DNA from 2 places in the Psychrobacillus sp. INOP01 genome. Region 2 is predicted to be linked to the other one. Evidence: a T-box and tRNA genes for the amino acid it is inferred to sense, from the RefSeq annotation. Region 2 holds a T-box; the other holds one or more tRNA genes.
What was found. A T-box is a leader RNA that pairs with one kind of tRNA and senses whether it is charged. The one in region 2 lies ahead of metG (methionine--tRNA ligase), so its partner is inferred to be a tRNA-Met.

Region 1: it has a tRNA-Met gene. The T-box ahead of metG (methionine--tRNA ligase) is inferred to sense a tRNA for this amino acid. The anticodon was not compared.

What each region holds. Positions count from the first base shown of each region.
Region 1 covers NZ_CP073315.1:2,213,671-2,217,101, reverse strand. Annotated here, with positions in the region: gene KD050_RS11245 (SpoIIE family protein phosphatase) at 1-1,137, opposite strand, end outside; tRNA gene KD050_RS11240 (tRNA-Met) at 1,365-1,438, shown strand; tRNA gene KD050_RS11235 (tRNA-Glu) at 1,447-1,518, shown strand; gene KD050_RS11230 (DinB family protein) at 1,642-2,091, opposite strand; gene KD050_RS11225 (EAL domain-containing protein) at 2,119-3,324, opposite strand.
Region 2 covers NZ_CP073315.1:330,896-334,326, forward strand. Annotated here, with positions in the region: gene metG (methionine--tRNA ligase) at 1-1,517, opposite strand, end outside; T-box leader at 1,574-1,833, opposite strand; gene KD050_RS21365 (hypothetical protein) at 1,934-2,059, shown strand; gene KD050_RS01715 (class I SAM-dependent methyltransferase) at 2,087-2,854, opposite strand; gene KD050_RS01720 (hypothetical protein) at 2,841-3,431, opposite strand, start outside.

The DNA of each region.
Region 1 (3,431 bases), 1.9 Mb from region 2:
TTGAAAACACGAACGACAAATAGGTAGCGGCTCTGTTTTCTCTTCTTTTCTCAACCCCTTCGTATCAAATTTCTCCGATATAAACCGTGTGATAAAATCGACAAAATGCTGAAACTCTTGGAGCTGATGATTTACTTTTTCCGTCATCCACTTTTGTCTTCTTAACAGAACACTCGTTGTATCAGGATATAATTGATCCTTCAATTCCTTAATCCATGTAGAAGGAACAATGAAAAACAATAGAGATGCAATAACAAGGGATCCTATATAAACAGAGTCTAGTGGCAATGTACGATCATATAAAATAAAGAAAAACGTGGCCCCTAGCATACTAAAGGCTTGCCACAGTCTCCCAAAAGGCTTATGAAGTCCCGCTAAGAAGCCCGTTACCGCGTAGACTGCAATCATTCCGCTAAAGCTAAGTTTAGAAATACTTAATATTGTTCCAGAAAGTACTGCAACCACTGTGGCAAGTTGGACACCACCAATAGCCGCTGACACCGCAATTACTAGATGTGCTGCCATAAGCGGAATCGAAACATATCCAAATATATACGAGGACATTCCAGTTAACACAAGTGCTCCTATGAGTAATGCAGCACCCATTCTTTCTGCCGTCCACCTTTTATGCAACAAGTCTGGAAATGGCAGGAATAACTGAAACAAAAATATTGTCATAAACAAACTTAATACACCTTCATATGCAATGGCTAGCCAAATAGAAACTGGAATCTCTCCGCCATACGAAACAAACTGCCAAGCTATCTGTATACATACGACATCTATCAGTACAAATACTGGTAAGGGAATTTTATTAATAAATCGATTTTGATAAAACGGAAATATTAATGCCTGTATTGCATGAATAATGACTTGTCCAAACCCTAGGGTAAAGCTACCTAGTATTGCTCCTGCAACTGCCCAAGGTACAAAGCGTTGAAACCTTAGATTTACTAGAGCCCAAAGAGGAAGGAAAAATGGAACCGAGGCCTCGAACAATACAACTTGTGCTAGAAAAAATGAGAGCAGTAGGAAAATTACGGAAAATAAAAGCGTAATCCTCTTGGCCTTCAAACCCCCCGTGATCCTTCTCAACGATATACTGCGTTTTTGTTCCTGTTCATAAACCGTCTTCAAAGCGAATACCCCCTATTCAACTATTGATGGAAGTATACCTAGTATCACCTCAAAAAGTATGTCTGTTTCTGACATGTACTTTAAATAACTTTTCGACGACATCAGCTAATAATCTAAAAAGTTTAAATATTTAAAACAAACTTTCTTTTAATCTTTTTAAAATTCTCTTAAAGAAGCATTGACACTTTGGCAAAACGCTTGTAATATATAATTTGTTCGTTAAAAACGGCGGCCTAGCTCAGCTGGCTAGAGCGTACGGTTCATACCCGTGAGGTCGGGGGTTCGATCCCCTCGGCCGCCATATTTTACGGCCCCTTGGTCAAGCGGTTAAGACACCGCCCTTTCACGGCGGTAACACGGGTTCGAATCCCGTAGGGGTCATCTAATAAAAAGCAGTTCCTATTTTTTAGGAACTGCTTTTTATATGTTTTGGAAATTAACAATTTGTCGAAGTTCATGCAAGAACGCGATTCATAACAGAAACTAAGCAGTCCGGAAAATTATTTATATAGAGGAGATTTGTTTCCTATGATGCTCGTCATGCTCTAAAAAACCCATAAAATAACTACGGATAGTGGATTTACTCTGTCCAATGTAAAACGCTTTGTCCCATTCTACTTCATCCGTTTGCTGAAGCTTTTCAATAATATGTTGTCGTTGCTTTTTTGCATAAGAAATGGTTTCTTTAAATGTTTGTTCATGAGCAAGGGCTGCGGCTTTTGTGTTAAATGTTTCGAAGTCTGGAAACCTTTCAAGCTTTTCACCTTCTTTCATATGTGGCAAACGTTGTTCAACCGTAAATCGATCCCATTCCCCAAGATGCATCATTATTTCATTTGGTGACCACTTTCCTTCTGCATAAGGAGCAGTTGCTCTCGTTTCGTCTAATGTAGTCAGAGAGTCCAACCAATTGATATATTCAACATGTGCTTTAAGTAGTTCTTCTTTCGTCACAGGATAACCCCCTTATATTTAAATACCCTACCTAAATATATTATGTGTAAACAAATAATCATACGATATATCAATAAACAAATACTCACTATTATTTAGAGGAATGGAAAATGTACGCATCATTTCCCCCGTAACAATATCGCTGTACATGTCCGAAAACTCACCACTTTGGTCATTACGCATTTTTATAATCGTTTTTAAAAAATAAGGACGCCAACTCCAGTTTTTCTGGATCGCATCTTCTTGGATCTCCCATTTTTTGTTGACACGAATAATATTGGGTGAAAGTTGGAATCCATCTTCATCACAAATATATATACGGAAAGAACAATCATCTAACTTCTCTGCAAGTAATAATAATTGCGCTACATTGTCGCTAATTGGATTTATATGTTCCACTGCTTTTTCTAACATATTCTGCAGGTTTTTCAATTCATTGTATTTTTCTTCAAGTAACCGCTTTTCTGTCGTAATAAATTGCTGGCACTTTTCTTTGAAATGATCTTTTAATAAATCTCTTGAAATTGTATCTGTTTGAGCATCTGCTAGATACTTCCCCTGATAATATCGCCCTCCATTTTTCCAAGCAAATTGAAGTTGGTGCACACTATCGATTCCTTCAAATAACATATTTGCTCCTATTTTACGAGCCAGCGATCCTAGGGATGTAAATAAGTCATTTTGTGCACTCCAAGACTCATAGCTCAGTTTTTCTATATTTACTTTTAATATATTTGGTGACAACATCTTTATATAATCTATATGACTTTCCGAACCCACTTGATTTATAGCTATTTTCATACCGTATGTACGATAATATCTGAGTATATTACTAAGTTGGCTAAAATCACCTTTATAATCATGCTCTGACAGGACTAGTACAATTCGTGAAAGTGAATCTTCAGTGACGTATTCATTAATAATATCGAAGTAACTCTCCCCATAATCTAGTATGAGTAAATTTGCATTACATGATAAGTATATATCATAGTCTTTTTCCTTTTCCGTTAACTCTGAGAGGGCTAGGCGAAGAATTTTATGTTCGACTTCTAATCGATATTCTACTGGAATATCCTCATCATATGCAAAAGTGTTTAAGTTGATAAGCTTTTCTCCATTTACAAGCTTTCCTAAAACCTCATAAGCAACCACAGTATGTTCGTCCGCACTAAAAATTGGTTGATAATATGCTTTTACATGTTCTATGTTCGTTAGTACATCCATTGCATCCATCAAAAAACCTCCTAAAAGATCAAAACTAAAATAATACATACGTTATTAAAAATAAAAATCAGTATACCTTACCTTAAGAATATGTTCTTTTGCATTATTTTGTGTAC
Region 2 (3,431 bases):
GAGAACTCAGCAATATGAAGATAGTCTTTAACTTCCTCACTTGAAAAGGGTAGAAATGGTGATAATATTTGCGCTGCATTCCCAATAATATAAACACAGGTAGCAATCGTTTTTTTACACGCTAGCCCCTCTTCTTTTAGTTGAATCCACGGTTTTTGAGCGTCAAAGTATTTATTTCCATTACGGATATAAAGAAATATTGTTTCTAATGCTAATTTGAAATTTCCTTTTTCTAGTAGCTTTCCGACTTCTTTATACAATATTTCCGTTTGGTTAATAATTGGTTCATCTATATTGCTCACAGGTATATTTCCTTCATAGAATTTTTCTATGAATTTAAATGTTCGATTCACAAGATTTCCGTATGCACCAAGCAGTTCCGAGTTATGACTATATATGAATTCTCGCCAGGAGAAATCAGTATCACGATTTTCTGGAGCATTTATCGTTAAAAAGTAACGAATGGAATCTGGATGATATCTTTCTAAAATATCCGGTATCCAAACTGCCCAATTTTGACTAGTAGAAAGCTTTCTTTTCTCGAGTGTTAAGTACTCGTTTGAGATAATATGTGTGGGTAATGCTTGGCTATTTATCCCTAATAATATTGCCGGCCAAATCAGCGTATGAAATGGAATATTATCTTTTCCGTGTATATAGTATGCGATTGTTTTATTGGACCAATAAGATTTATCTTCTTTCATAGATTTCTTTGCCCACTCTTTACTTGCAGAATAATATCCTGCTACTGCTTCTATCCAAACATAAACTTTCTTTTCCTCATATCCTTTTACAGGAATACTTACGCCATTCAGAAGATCTCTAGAGGCAGCTCGATCTAACAGCCCTTCCTTTAAATAACGCTCAGAAAATTGAATCGCATTGTCTCGCCATAATTTATCCAACTTCGCCTTTTGCACAAAATCTTCTAACTGCTCTTGAAAAGCACTTAGCTTAAAATAGAAATGCTCCGTTTTACGAATTGTCGGTTCGTTTCCACAAAGCTTACACGTTCGGTCGATTAAATCTAAAGGATCTAGTATTTTGGAACAATTATCACATTGATCTCCTCGAGCACCGCTACCACAATTTGGGCATTTTCCTTCTACATATCTATCGGGTAAAAATTGCTTGTCTTCCTCACAATATGTCTGTTCTATTTCTTTTTTATAAATAAACCCATTATCTAATAGCTTTAAAAATAGTCCCTTTACAACTTGGTGATGATTCTCACTGTCTGTTCGCGTATAGAGGTCATAAGAAAACCCCAAACGCCGAAAAGAATCTTCAAATTCAAAGTGATATCTATCCGCTACCTCCTTTACCTTAATACCTTCCTTATTCGCTCGTATAGAAATAGGAGTGCCATTACAGTCACTTCCCGAAACATATAGTACGTCCTCTCCCTTTAGTCTAAAATACCTTGCAAGTATATCCCCTGGTAATAATGCCGCTATATGACCTAAATGCAATGAACCGTTTGCATACGGCCATGCTCCTCCAATAAAAATACTCATCCACTATTCCTCCTAATTTTATAAATAAAAAAACCTCGCCCTTACCGGAAAATCCCGATAAGGACGAGGTTATTATTCTCGTGATACCACCTTAATTTTCAAACGACTCACATCGTCTGACTCTAAAAGTACATGGCAAAAAGCCTTTATACTTTGACATGGATAACAAGTGTCAAATCTTGTCGTATCCTACTAGTTACAAACGTTCAGTACGAAGCTCAGAGATCATGTTCAAATGACTAGTTTACTTCATTTCCACCAACAGAAGCTCTCTTTATAACATTATCATTTTACTTTTCCTCTTCATCGCTATTAATTTATATTTGTTAATATGATTATACATACTATTCTAAACAATACAAGAATTAATGTGATTTTTATGTTAAAATAGTAAAAAGCGAAGGTGGTGCATATATATGAAGAGCTTTATCGATGATCTTGCAGGTGCTATTCATGATATTTTGTATTATGTATCGTATTTTATTGCTGGACTGCTCATTGTTGGTGTTCCACTTTATTTGATAGCGATTTTATTTGGTTAGATTTCTCAAAACTTTTTTTAGCTCATTTTATCCTTTTCTACATACATAAATCATTTCATCACTATCCTTACTTAGCTGTGATCCTTTCCAATTCTCATAGACATGCATAATGTCTAATCCGTTTTCGGACAGTAGCCGCTCCATTTCCTTAGGATATGTGTATCTTAAGCTAATATTCGTTTTTCTTTCCTCTACTACATTACCGTCATCCAAGTATTTTCTGATTGTAGTATAATGCTGTACTTGTTCTATAGGATCATAATTACTAATTGTATAAACATCCACTTTTTTATTTTCCATCGTATCCGTATATGTTTTCCAATATTCTTCTGTACTTGGCTGCAGTAACTCATCCGCATTTGGAAATCTTGTCCCAAATATAAAAATTCCATCTTTCTCTAATTGATTATGTATGGACCTTAAAACAAGATTTTGTTGGTCATTTGTATGAAAATGTTGAAAAGAGTTCCCAACCATAAATATAAACGGACTTTTTTGTTCTAATTGAAGCGCTGTGCAATCTTGTTCTAACCATTCAATTTGTACATTTAAATCATTTGCTTTTTTCCTCGCACGTTCAAGCATACCAGCATGTATGTCTACTCCGATTAAATGGAATCCCTTTTGTGCTAAAGGAATCGTCATTCTTCCAGTTCCACATGCCAAATCTATGATTGGTCCTCCTTGCTTGACAGCCCATTCTGAAAGTAAATTCAGTTCTCCAGTATAAGAATCATTTTCTATATCATATGAAATCGGATCACTGTATTCTTCTAAATTATTATTCATCTTCATCTGCTCCTTTTATGAAAAGCCATTTAGCAATTTCCATTTCAAAATTTTGGTCCTTCCATGCAATAATTGTAGCCAATTCTCCGTGCTTCTCCTTATTTTCTTGAACAAAAAGATCACCTAAAAAGTAGGCTAATCTACAATATCCAAATCTATTTCCACCATTAATGGAAAACCACTCTCGATATAACTCATCTGTAGTTAAAGCTTTAAAATCCTCCATAAATGCTTGTTTGAGCATTATTATATTTGCTTGAGCAAAATCCAGCCATTCAGCACCTTCATCATTATAAGAAAAATAGACAGATGGATGAAGATTAACAGCTATTTGACGAGATAAGTACGTTGCAATTCCTTCTCTGTAAAGCGATATGAGAGGATTTGTCCATTGTGCCTTTGACCAATCCATCTCTGCATCATCCGATAGAATATTTTGAGACAGATGTCCAAATTCATGAGCAACTATTACTCGTAGATGATCAGAGTTCGGTGATAGCTTTTCTAATGCAAAAGTAATATTTGGAATGATTTGCCGATAGGTATATGCATTGGATCCAAACCCGCCAACTATCAAATTTAT